DNA from 2 places in the Bacillus sp. GB_SG_008 genome. Region 2 is predicted to be linked to the other one. Evidence: a T-box and tRNA genes for the amino acid it is inferred to sense, from the RefSeq annotation. Region 2 holds a T-box; the other holds one or more tRNA genes.

Region 1 (6,969 bases), on a different contig from region 2:
AATTGCTAACACTTCTAAATCCTGTGGAGTTAATTCATTTAATTCTGCTTCTGTAATACGGTCAAGTTGACGCTGCGCTAGTTCCTTATCGTCAATCTTTTTCGCTGTGAGATCCGCTTCATCTTTTTTCGTAATTTTTTCTTTTGCTCGCTCTGGATTTAACAGTATCCAAAAATCTTTTTTATCTCGTTCTGTTAACTTATCCGTCGGTACATCAATTAGTTTCGCAAGTTGCTTTGCAGTTTCTAAACGTTCTTCAGGTTTCGACCCCTTCATTCTTGTATACGTAATCGTTCGAAGTGGTGTATTATCTACAACCGCACGACCATACCTGTCATAAATCTTTCCGCGTGGAACAGGAGTACTTACCGTTGAGTTTTCCTTTTTGGCTACTTCATTTTTATAATCTTCACCATGTACAATCTGTACCATTCCTAAGCGGATAATAACTGTCGAAAACAGTAAAAACACACAAAAAAACAACACATTCAACCGAAACGGAAGCGTGGCTTTCTTCTTTTTCTTTTTCTTGCTCATACGAACCCCCTCTGCCAACAGCTATGCAAGCGGAAAGGGACACCTTCTTCAGGTGTCCTCGCCACTGTTATATACGTTTTATTATTTTAACATAAAATAGGGCAGAAGTTAACCTTCTCCTTCGGTTGTATTTTGAGTCGTTTGTACAACTTCTAGCCTTGTTGAATGCGCCTTTTCATCATCATATGTGACATTTCGAATCGCAAAATAGATGAGTAAATGTCCAGCACCCAATATTAATAATAAAACGGGCAAGCTTTTTTCTACCGGAAATAACGAAACCGCTAGTAGAAAGCTTAAAACGGAACAAATTCTTCCTCCGTTTAACCATAGTTCACGAACGACAATATATTCTACTCGCCGCTCTTTTGCATATTTGGCTCTGCCAATTATATCATATGTCATCGAACCGTATGGAACAAGAAGAATTGGATATGCCACAGCAATACAAGCTGCATAAATAAGCAATTTCGTATACGTAACATGAAAGACAACTAAAAATACAACTGCATATAAAATGATTCCACCGAGTAAAATGGCTTTTTTTCTCCATTCCTTTTTCATTACACGTGCTACTAAATAATAGCAAATGAAAGAAACAGCAGAATTCACAAGTCCATATTTTCCTAGCGCTAATTCGCTTCCAGAAGCCAAATACACATATACAGAAATAACAAATATAAATGTACCTTCTCGTAAACCTTGAAAAAAGTGAGCAAGTGTAATTCTTCCCCAGTTTTTATTATTCTTTCGCTCTTTCATTACTTCAACAAGTTCATAACGCCCTTCACATTCACGCTTTGTCAGAAAAAAACTGACAACAATTGCAATAGTAAATAAGGTTAAAGACAGAAAAAAAACGAATGTATAACCACTCCACTTTTCCATACGCGAAATGATAAATCCGGATGCAATTGGACCAATCATACCCGAAAATGAGCTAAGCAATCCGAGAAATCCGTTAAAAAAATCACGTGTCTCCGGCTCTGTAATTTCAAATGTTAATAAATTAAATGAGAGCCAGTAAAATCCATATCCCATTCCAAGTAAACTGCCGATTAGTAAAATATACTGCGAAGCATTTGTTCCTGTTAGTAACACAACAATAAAAAAAATAGCTAATGTTGTCACACCGATTCGGAGCAAAATCGTACGATCTACTCGTTTCGCTAATTTTCCGGCAACAATAAATGTCAGTGGTTGTAAAATAACGCTTGCTAAATTATAAAGGCCAATATTCACAAAGTCCTTCGTTTGTTTCCATAAATAAATATTAACAAACGTATTCGACAATGAAATAGCCAACGCATATAACCCGCCAATTATGAGTAATAATACTAAGTCACGATTCACCTCAACATCGCCAATTAAATGTTTCCATTTCATATGAACTCTCCTTTACTTCATGTTCTAGTCTTCCAAAGAAGAACACAATTATGTAAAGAAGAAGGGGTAAAGTGAAACTTCTTTCAACGGAACGTTTTTCTCCATTGATGTGAGCTCTACCAATCGGACCGGTGTAAGAAAACAAAAAAAGCTAGGAGAAGCATCTCCTAGCTTTTACAATTATAATTATTTTGCGTCTTGGTAACGTTTTTCAACTGCGTTCCAATCTACAACGTTCCAGAATGCACCGATGTAGTCAGGACGACGATTTTGGTAATGTAAGTAGTATGCATGCTCCCAAACGTCTAGTCCTAAAACTGGAGTTTTACCTTCCATTAATGGAGTATCTTGGTTTGGTGTGCTTGTTACTTCTAATTCACCATTGTTTACAACAAGCCATGCCCAACCAGAACCGAAGCGAGTTGCGCCTGCTTTTGCAAACTCTTCTTTAAATGCATCAAAGCTGCCGAACTTTGCTTCAATTGCGCCTGCAAGTTCACCTACTGGTTGTCCGCCGCCATTTGGAGAAAGGATTGTCCAGAATAAAGAGTGGTTTGCATGTCCACCACCGTTATTGCGTACTGCTGTGCGAATTGCCTCTGGCACTTCGTTTAAGTTTGCAACTAATTCTTCAATGCTTTTTTCTGCTAATTCCGCATGTCCTTCTAATGCAGCATTTAAGTTTGTTACGTATGTGTTGTGATGTTTTGTATGATGGATGTTCATTGTTTCTTTGTCAAAATGAGGTTCTAATGCATCATACGCATAAGGTAAATTTGGTAATTCATGTTTTGCCATTGTTATATTCCTCCCATTGTATGTATTTGCCGATAATGACTCGGCATACAAATTCATTTTACCCTAATTACATAGGGCTGAAAACAAATTTAACGTATTGCCTCGCTAACATTAAAGTAGCAAATTTTCCATTTCTTTTCAAACGAAATGCTCATACTTTTTGTAAAAAAAGCTTCCTTCTATAAGGAAGCTTATGTGTTATGTATCAATATATGAAATGGATATGGACCCTGTAGGACTCGAACCTACGACCGGACGGTTATGAGCCGTCTGCTCTAACCAGCTGAGCTAAGGGTCCACAATATATACGAATAACTACTAAGGCATCCTGTATGCTCTAGTCAGCTAAACTACCATGGAATGTATAAGTATATATAAAAATGTAAGATAAATTTACCATAATAAAAAGAAATGTGTCAATTGTATTTTCCTATCACACATGATATATCTTGTGATTCTTTAGAAACGTACGTTACAATGAGATGGTAAATCAATATATTTAAAAGAAGGAAGTGAATTCATGTCCATATTTACGCAACTGTTTAAAAGCTTATATGCACCAAAAGAGATGGCACTTTTTCGTTTTCAAAAAATCGGAAAAACGATTCTTTACATAATGTTGCTATGTTTACTTGCTACCGTTCCAAAAACGATTCTATTTGGAAGTTTCATTCAAGATGGTATTAGTCTAGTTAATCATTCTATTGAAAAAGATGTACCTGATTTTAAAATTGAAAATGGCGAACTTCACGCAGACATCGACAAACCCATTGTAAAAGATGACACAGATTTTATTTTTGTATTTGACCCAAATGCAACGGATGCAAGTGCATATCCCAACCGAGATGGTGTGTTCATCTTAAAAGATAAAGTGATTTCAACAGCAGAACAAAAAACACAATCATTTCCATATAGTGACTTAGGAAATACAACTTTTGAAAAGAAAGATATTCAAGAATTAGTTTCATTTGTCGATAGCATATATCCAGTTGCTATGTTCGTTATCGGAACACTTATTTACTTATTCCAGCTCTTCATTACATTCCTTGGCGTTACGCTATTAGCATTTATCGGTTCTGCAATGAGCGGACAGCGTAAACTATCGTACAAACAAATTTGGACATTAACTGCCTACAGCTATACAATCCCAACTATATTCTTTATGATAATGGATTTGTTAAAAATTAACGTCCCAGGCTCGTTGTTCCTATTTATTACCGTTGTTCTGATTGTTCTTTATTTAACAATAAAAGAAGTACCAAAACCAAAAGAAAAAAATTCACTATAAAAAATGCCTTCAAGGCATTTTTTTTTTGGACAAGCATATATTTCTCTACAAAGGAGTGAAGAAATATGAAAAGACTTGGCGGTGTCTTATTGTTGCTTGTTCTCGGTTACGTCTTGTACTACGATATGACAATCGGCACTTTACCGTTACTTCATACATATTCCAAAACAAAAGAAACTTCGGCTAAAGCTTCAAAAAACGACCAAAAAGAAAATATATCATCAACAAAATATAAAATCATTGAAGTAAAAACAGGCGATACCGTTCTATCCATTACAGAGGAAATTAACAAAAAAAAAATCCCTTCTATTGAAAAGGTTGTTACAGATTTTAAAGGATTAAACCAAAGTGAATCTCCTGCAAAATTACAAATTGGAAAAAAATACAAATTCCCTCTCTATCCATAACAGTATCACATAATTCTTGTCAATTGCAGCAAAGCGCTGATACAATAGAAAAAGTGAAGCTAGACATTTGGCTTCACGAGACAAATATTGCATACAATATAAATGTATTTGTCTACAAAATAAGAAACTTCTTTTATAAGGAGAGCGATCTATTCGTGAATGAAATAACTCATCGTACAAAAACACGTCCTGTTAAAGTTGGAAATTTAACAATCGGCGGTAATAATGAATTAATTATACAAAGTATGACAACAACAAAAACGCATGATGTGGAAGCAACAGTTGCCGAAATTAAACGTTTAGAAGAAGCAGGTTGTCAAATTGTCCGTGTAGCCGTTCCAGATGAGCGCGCTGCAGACGCAATTGCTGATATTAAAAAACAAATTAATATCCCTCTTGTTGCTGATATTCATTTTGACTATCGCCTAGCATTAAAAGCAATTGAAGGCGGTATTGACAAAGTTCGTATCAACCCAGGAAACATCGGTCGCCGCCATAAAGTTGAAGCGGTTGTAAATGCTGCAAAAGAACGCGGTATTCCAATTCGCATCGGTGTAAATGCAGGTTCATTAGAACGTCACATTTTAGAAAAATATGGATACCCAACAGCGGATGGTATGGTAGAAAGCGCATTGCATCACATTAAAATTTTAGAGGATCTAGATTTTCACGATATCATCGTATCGATGAAAGCATCCGATGTGAACTTAGCAATTGAAGCATACGAAAAAGCATCACGTGCTTTCGATTATCCATTACACCTTGGTATTACAGAATCCGGAACTTTATTTGCTGGAACTGTAAAAAGCGCTGCTGGTCTTGGAGCTATCTTAAGCAAAGGCATCGGTAACACACTACGTATTTCGTTAAGTGCAGACCCAGTTGAAGAAGTAAAAGTAGCGCGTGAATTATTAAAATCATTCGGCCTTGCTTCTAACGCTGCTACATTAATCTCTTGTCCAACTTGTGGACGTATTGAAATTGACTTAATTAGCATCGCAAATGAAGTAGAAGAGTATATTTCAAAAATTAAAGCACCGATTAAAGTTGCAGTACTTGGCTGCGCAGTAAATGGTCCTGGTGAAGCACGTGAAGCTGATATCGGGATTGCCGGAGCACGCGGAGAAGGTCTACTCTTCCGTAAAGGCGAAATTGTACGTAAAGTACCAGAAGAAACAATGGTAGAAGAATTAAAAAAAGAAATTGATAAAATTGCAGCAGAATATGCGGCAAAACAAGAAAAATAAGGTGAAAAAATTCTAATAAAAAAGCTTGTCAGTTTCAAAACTGACAAGCTTTTTATTGTGCACACTTCGGACAGCGTCCATATATTTCGAACTTATGCCCAGTTACTTCAAATCCTTTAAAATCTTTATTCATTAGTTCCATTGGACACGATGTAATTTCCTTCGTTCCCCCGCAATCTAAACAAATGAAATGGTGATGGTGTTCTGTAGTAGAACATTTGAAGCGAAAATGCTTTTCACCATTTAATTCAGTCTGTTCCAAAATACCAATTTCTACAAATACAGTTAAGTTGCGATAAATGGTATCAAAACTTAATCCCGGATAATCATCTTTCATATTAGCTAAAACATCTCTCGCTGTTAAATATTTATTGTGAGCTGCAAATAGGCGAAGCATCTCTTCTCTTTTTCCGGTATGTTTATAGCCTTTCTCCTTCATAAGGTGTAAAGCTTCTGTAAGATTCATAATCATCCCTACTTTACGCAGTTTTTTTCTTCTCCCATAAGATTGCACCAATTAAAATAAGAACTGCTAACACAACAATTGTACCACCTGGAGCGATGTCAAGCTGATAAGAAGCTAACATACCTCCGACTACCGAAATTTCCCCAAATACAATAGAGTAAAAAATCGTTTGCTTAAATCCTTTCGCAATGCGAATACTCGCTGCAACCGGTAATGTCATTAACGATGAAACGAGAAGAATACCGACAACACGCATCGAAACCGCAATCACAAGTGCAACTAAAATAATAAAAATAAAGTGAATCCATTTTGCACGCAAACCTGTTGCTACAGCATATTCTTCATCAAAAGATAATAAGAACAGTTCTTTGTATAATGAAATGATAACAACGAGCACAACAATAGCAACCAATCCAATAATGAGTAAATCGCCGCTTGTTACCGCGCTCACACTACCAAACAAATAACTAAATAAATCTGTATTAAATCCATTCGCAAGCGAAATGAACACAACACCAATTCCAATACCAGCTGATAAAATAATTGGAACTGCTAATTCTTGATAATGTTTATATACCGTTCTTAATTTTTCAATGAGTAAGGCACCGCCAATAGAAAATACCATTCCCATATATAATGGATTTAAAAAGCCACCGGTAAATACTGTTTTTTCTAGCAATAAGCTCGCTGCAATACCTGACAACGTAACATGACTTAACGCATCAGCAATGAATGATAAACGACGAATTACAACAAAAACACCTAGCAACGGGGCAACAATTCCAATTAAAATTCCAGCATATAAAGAATTTCGTAAAAAGTCATATTGTAAAAAATCCT
Region 2 (6,969 bases):
AAGTTCATCCATTACAATCTCTTTATAGGAATCCCAATCCATTTCTTGCTTCGTATGCTCAAATACAACGAGTTTTGCTAATGGCTGTTTTACTTTTAATGTATGTTGATTGCGAATGCTACGTCCGAGCTCCACTACTTGTAAAACAGCTGCCATCTCTTTTTCAAGCTGTGCATGAATTAACGTTTCATCAAATACTGGATAATCTGTTAAATGAACGCTGCTCCCTTCTAAATTTAAATGAATATCCTCTGCTAAAAATGGTGTAAACGGTGCAAGCAGCTTACTAATTGTCACAAGTACTTCATGTAGCGTATCATATGCCGCTGCTTTTTCAGCACTCATACCTGATGCCCAAAAACGACTGCGGGAACGTCTTACATACCAATTGCTTACTTCTTCAACTAATAATGCTATTTCACGAGCTGCTGTTGTAAATTGATAATCTTCTAAAGCCACGCTCACTTTTTGAATCGTACTATGCAATCTTGATAATACCCATTCATCCAATTTTGTTTTCTTTGTACTATATTCCTGTTTTGGATTGTATCCATCTAAATCCGCGTACAATACATAAAAACTATATACATTTAACAACGTATCTACTAGCTTCGACTTTGCTTCTTGTACAGTTCGTTCTGAAAATCGCTTCGGATTCCACGGAGCACTATCTACAAGAAGGGCCCACCGCAACGCATCCGCTCCAAATTTCTCTACTAAATCTACTGGGTCTAACGCATTCCCTTTACTTTTTGACATCTTTTGTCCATTTTCATCTAACACATGTCCAAGTGATAACACACGCTTATATGGTGCTCTGCCAGTGTACAGTGTAGACACCGCAAGTAAGCTATAAAACCATCCGCGCGTCTGATCAATTCCTTCAGCAATAACATCCGCTGGAAATTGTTCTTCAAATAACTTCTTATTTTCAAATGGATAATGATACTGTGCAAATGGCATCGAACCGCTATCAAACCAAACATCAATAACTTCCGGCGTCCGCTTCATCGTTTCGCCGCATTTAGAACATTTTACTTTTACTTCATCCACATATGGCTTATGCAGTTCAATTTTTTCATCTACAGCGTCAGTTGCATAACGTCTTAGCCCTTCAATGCTTTTCGGTGCAAATTGATGATGACAAGCTTCGCATTCCCACACATTAAGCGGCGTTCCCCAATACCTGTTTCGGCTAATATTCCAATCAACCATATTTTCTAAAAAATTACCGAACCGGCCATGTTGAATATGCTCTGGGTGCCATGTTACTTCATTATTATTTTGTAAAAAGTTCTCTTTTAAAGTAGTCGTTCGAATGAACCAACTTTCATTTGCATAATAAAGTAGCGGTGAATCACAGCGCCAACAATGCGGATAACTATGCTCATATTTCTCTTTATGATAAAGAAGACCATGCTCAGCTAAATAGCGAACAATATCAACATCACACTCTTTTACAAATTTCCCTTGTAAAAAAGGAACGTCAGATGTGTATTCTCCTTTCTCGTTTACAACATTCACAAATGATAAACCATGTTCTTGGACAACTTTATAATCATCTTCCCCGTAAGCAGGCGCGATATGCACAATCCCTGTACCGCTATGTGCAGTGACAAAATCAGCACTCACAATACAATGACCATTTGCAACTTCCGCAAACTGAAATGGCGGCGCATAAGAAAGCCCTATTAATTCACTTCCCTTGTGAACAGATAACATTTTATACTCTTGCTGCAGTATATCTTTCGCTAACTCTTTCGCAACAATATAAACATTTTCTCCCTGCTCCGCTCGGACATATTCCATCTCTGGATGAACCGCTAATGCTACATTAGCCGGAAGCGTCCACGGAGTTGTTGTCCATCCGAGAACATACTCGTTTTCTCGACCTGCAATCTGAAATTTAACTGTTGCACTTAAATCCTTCACTGTTTTATATCCTTGCGCGACTTCATGCGAGCTTAATGATGTTTGGCAGCTTGGGCAATAAGGAGAAACGCGGTGCCCTTTATATAGCAACCCTTTTTCATGAATTGTTCCAAGAATATGCCAAACGCTTTCGATATAAGAATTATCTAGCGTGATATACGGCGCATCCATGTCAACCCAATAGCCAATACTCTCTGTAAACTCACGCCACTGCTTTTCATACGTAAATACACTCTCTTTACACTTTGCAAGAAATGCTTCGACACCGTACTTTTCAATATCATGTTTACCAGAAATACCAAGCTGTTTTTCAACTCCTAATTCCACCGGTAATCCATGTGTATCCCATCCGGCTTTGCGCAGCACTTTATATCCTGTCATCGTTTTATACCTTGCGACCAAGTCCTTAATTGTCCGTCCTAGCGCATGACCGACATGCGGAAGACCATTCGCAGTTGGCGGTCCTTCATAAAAAACGAAAGATTGTGCACCTTCACGATTTCGAATCGATTGTATAAAGGTATCCTGTTCATTCCATTGCTTACGAATTCGCGCTTCTCTCCTTACAGCTAATTCTTTCACATCTACCTTCTTCATCTACAATCACTCCTTATGAAATAATTAAAAGTACACAAAAAACCCGTCCCTATCATTAGGGACGGGTTTACCCGCGCTACCACCCTACTTCTATTGATTAACCGTTCAATCAATAGCACTCAGCAACGTACAATCATACGCGTTCCTTGTAACGGTAGACAACCGTTCGAACTTACTATGTTCAGTTCGACTCCTCGGAGATGATTTTCAAATATAAACCGAACACCGGCTTTCAGCAAAGCACCGGCTCTCTGGGGAACAGCGATATATTTTACTCTTTCTCGTCATCAGATTTGTATACTTTTATTAACAGTTATTTTATTCCAACGCAACGCTAATTGTCAATTAATTTAGAAAAAACTATCTGAATTCTATTTATGCCTTTAATGTTTACCTTTACTACACTTTTTTATTCTAAACATATATCAGAATGCTTAATGAATATCAGAAGCTGGCATGGTTAAGCTATTGAAAGACCCACAGATGTTTTATCGTATGGGAAGCTATTAAGTCAATTATATCTAAAATATTAGGATTGAAAAAGAAGAGGTGGTGTTTTCTATGTCAGATTTTTCAGAATCAATCGAGTATGAAACAGGTACGTCGATTCAAACTTTCAACATTATTGAAACGAATGCTACTGCTGATGGATATGAAGTTCTATTGGATATTGATTTAGACAGTGGTTACGAATTAGAAAAAGTAAAAATGAAAATTACCTTTGAAGAATTAGCAGGATACGAAACAACTGATATTCATGAAGGAGTAAAATACGCTTTAGGATTTTTTTCATGAATGATCGCACCGACATAAAAACCTTCAGTGTACTGAAGGTTTTTATGTAAAACTTAACATTGTCGTTTTAAACAAACAGGTTTCCCATTTTGCAAGTTTTAAACCGGCCTTATCGAATGCTTGAAATAGTATATTGTAGTTTATTCTTTTAAAATTTTTGTTGTTAGTTATACACTCTAGTAATTTGTCTTTGCCAATGTACATGTAAAACATCCGATATTCCTCCTGCAAGGTATTATACAACCAAAGCTGCTTCATTGACTTGCTTACACTCATGGCCTGACGTTGTTTCTTATCAAGAAAACTTATATATCTTTTCTTTACTTTCATATGCATGGATGAAACTCGTATACATTGCCGTTTGATACGAAAGTATATATCTATAACATCAAGATTGCTCGCTTCTTTTTGCTTAAGTACGAATGAAGCATTTTCACATGCTAATTGTTCTATCTCTTCAGCTGTAAAAAACAATGATGCTTCCCGTTTCACTGCGTTTGTACAATCTGCAGAGTGAAATAGATTAAATATCCCATTCATTGCTCCAAACGTACATCGTATCGTTCCTTTCTTTGCTTTTTCAGGCTTGAAGTTTCCCTTCCACTTTTTTTCAATCAGCTCGGAAACCGATTTGTACGGTGGTTGTGGTGTACCTTGAACCAACACACATAAACTTTCTCCTAAATTCAAGAATTCAGATTCTAATTCCCACCACCATTCAGAATACTCCTTATTTTCATCCCAATATAAACGCCGGCATAAATTCGGTGTAATCGTCACATATTTGCAGGCAAGAATTTGAAATCCTCTTCGCTCAAGAAACGACAGAATTTCTCGTTCTAAATTTAAGTATACTGCGTCTGGTTTGCATATTACGAACCCTAATTTGTCCCAATTCAATATCTATATCCCCCTTCCACCCTATGTAATAATATATGGAAGAAAAGGAAAGTTGCTCATGCAAACATAATAATGATTATGTTCATACATCCAATTCGAACTTTCAACATTATTGAAACGAATGTAAATGCTGATGCATATAAATTTTTTTGAATATTGATTTAGACAGCTATTACGAACCAGAAAATGTAAAAATACAAATTACCTTTGAGGAATTAGTAGGATACGAAACAACTGATATTGAAAAAGGGATAAAATATGCTTTAGGGTTCTTTAATAAGTAATTGTATAATGTTTAAAAAAAGTACCACCTGTTAAAGGTGATACTCATTCTTTCATGATAAAGTGAAACTTCCATCAGTAGGGAGTTTCTTCATCCTCCACTGATGGAAATCCTGCCCAGTCAGGCGCATGCCAACAGTTATCCCCCATCTATACTCTAAACCTTGAGATGTGGACCCTACTGCTCCAAAATAGCGAGATAAAGTTATGCACTATCCAATTAAGGAAGTTGAATGCTGAAATACAATTTCACCGTCCAACATTGTCAGTTCAACCTGTATATCCTTAATCTGTTCGTGAGGAACGTTTAGAATCGGTTTATCCAAAACAACCAAGTCTGCAAGTTTTCCTACTTCGATGCTGCCTTTCACCGCTTCCTCAAAACTTGCGTACGCACCATTCCAAGTAAAGAGTTTAATTGCTTCCAAAATGCTAACACGCTGATTGGCTCCGACCTCTTGTCCGGATGAACTCAAGCGGTTAACAGCGACATGAATACCAAGAAGTGGATTTGGCATGATAACCGGGCTATCAGAAGCAGCTGCAGCAATGATACCAGCATCAATATAATCGCGGAGGGGATACATATGATTTACTCGCTCACAGATTTCCAATTCGAGGTATTTCCATAATATGTAGCCACTTTACTGTTCGACAAAGGCCGGCTTTCCCTGCTATCACTTTTGCATCTTGAAAATGTCTATGCTTTAAGATTTCCTGTACTGATAAATTAACCCCAGTATTCATTTTATCGTACACCTCTTTAGAGTTTAGAAACTTTAATTCTAATAATATTTTATTTGAAAATTTAAAATTATAAAAAGTATAAAAAAACTAAATACAGGTAATTTTCCCGTGCTCAAGTTTTCTCATAACCCTTGTTTAGTATGACATATGTCATATACAACACTTTATAAATACTGTAATTTATAAAGTGTTGTATAGCATAATAAGTATTTTATATAAAACTAGAATGATATTTTACTTGTTATAACATTTTGTAACAAAATGCTATAGGACATCATATAAGTACGTTGACAAGACTTTTTTATAAAAAAGTTTGTATGTGATAACTAGAAAAACTAACTATATTTGGAGGATTAGTATGAAGTACGAGATTATAATATTTGATGCAGATGAGACTTTATTTGATTTTAATAAATCCGAAAAAGATTCTCTTAAAAATACTATGCTTGCATTTAATATAGAATATGATGAAAATCATCATTTGAAAGTATACAAGGATATAAATACCGCTATATGGAAAGAGCTTGAGGATGGACTTATTACTCAGAAAAAATTAAATGTTGAAAGATTTAAACGGTTATCAAATAAATTAAATGCTGAATTTGATGAAGTTGAATTTGCACAATTATATATGAAACATTTATCTTATGCATCTTTTTTATACGATGAGAGTATAGACCTTGTAGAAAGTCTGTATAAAAATTATAGACTTTCTATAATTACTAATGGTCTTAAAGATGTTCAAGATAATAGAATAAGAAAATCTATTATAGCAAAATACTTTGAAGATATCGTAGTCTCTGAGGATGTTGAGGTATCAAAACCAGACCCTAAAATATTTGAGCACGCTTTAAACAATATACAGCATACTGACAAGAGCAAGGTATTGATGGTAGGAGATAGCTTAACTTCTGATATACAAGGCGGGATCAATTTTGGTATAGATACGTGCTGGTTTAATCCTAATAAAATTGTAAATACATTAGGATTGAAACCTACTTATGAAATTTCAAATTTGATGGAGCTTAAAAATATACTAAAAAAATAGATTTATTAAGATAGTGGTTGTCTCAAAATGATTGAAAACTCGTTTTGAGTACAGCCTCTTTTATTTTATAAAAGTAATCTAGGTTTACTAATTAGCTGAAATGTTATAAATAAAAAAGAGAAAGAAATTGATAAACACTCAATTCCCTTCTCTTTCACATCCTCTACATCTCCTCAGGCGCTTCCATCCCAAGCAAACGTAAACCTTCTTTTAATACAATTTCCACCGCATATACGAGCGCAACTCTACTTTCTTTCTCTGCATTTTCTTCTAAAATACGAACGTTACCATAATATTTATTAAACGCCTGCGCCACGTCTAGTAAATACTTTGCAATATGAGATGGCTCGTATTTTCCAAAAGCTGTTTCAATTACTTGCGGAAAGCGATTTAACAGTTTTATCACTGTCCAGCTTATATCATCTGTTAACTGTAATTCTTGTTTCTCAATATCTATATCGCTTTTTTTCAATAGCGAACAAGTACGGGCATGTGTGTATTGTACGTATGGTCCTGTTTCTCCTTCAAATTTCAACATATTTTCAAGTGAAAATTCAATGTTATGCATGCGTTCGTTTTTCAAATCGTGGAAAATAATTGCGCCAACACCGACTTGCCTTGCTACTTCATCTTTCTTTTTCAAATTCGGATTTTTCTCTTCAATATTT

What was found. The T-box of region 2 lies ahead of ileS (isoleucine--tRNA ligase). A T-box ahead of a tRNA ligase gene usually reads a tRNA of that ligase, here a tRNA-Ile.
Region 1: it has a tRNA-Ile gene. The T-box ahead of ileS (isoleucine--tRNA ligase) is inferred to sense a tRNA for this amino acid. The anticodon was not compared.

What each region holds. Positions count from the first base shown of each region.
Region 1 covers NZ_JBPZSK010000001.1:493,470-500,438, reverse strand. Annotated here, with positions in the region: gene ACTDJC_RS02455 (peptidoglycan D,D-transpeptidase FtsI family protein) at 1-537, opposite strand, end outside; gene ACTDJC_RS02450 (MFS transporter) at 646-1,923, opposite strand; gene sodA (superoxide dismutase [Mn]) at 2,110-2,721, opposite strand; tRNA gene ACTDJC_RS02440 (tRNA-Ile) at 2,946-3,019, opposite strand; gene ACTDJC_RS02435 (DUF1189 domain-containing protein) at 3,242-4,009, shown strand; gene ACTDJC_RS02430 (hypothetical protein) at 4,075-4,416, shown strand; gene ispG (flavodoxin-dependent (E)-4-hydroxy-3-methylbut-2-enyl-diphosphate synthase) at 4,572-5,663, shown strand; gene ACTDJC_RS02420 (Fur family transcriptional regulator) at 5,716-6,129, opposite strand; gene ACTDJC_RS02415 (metal ABC transporter permease) at 6,143-6,969, opposite strand, start outside.
Region 2 covers NZ_JBPZSK010000004.1:286,195-293,163, forward strand. Annotated here, with positions in the region: gene ileS (isoleucine--tRNA ligase) at 1-2,529, opposite strand, end outside; T-box leader at 2,584-2,826, opposite strand; gene ACTDJC_RS12925 (hypothetical protein) at 3,091-3,324, shown strand; gene ACTDJC_RS12930 (nucleoside-diphosphate kinase) at 3,367-4,224, opposite strand; partial or broken gene ACTDJC_RS12935 (amidohydrolase family protein) at 4,719-5,108, opposite strand; gene ACTDJC_RS12940 (hypothetical protein) at 5,107-5,253, opposite strand; gene ACTDJC_RS12945 (YjjG family noncanonical pyrimidine nucleotidase) at 5,612-6,301, shown strand; gene argS (arginine--tRNA ligase) at 6,465-6,969, opposite strand, start outside.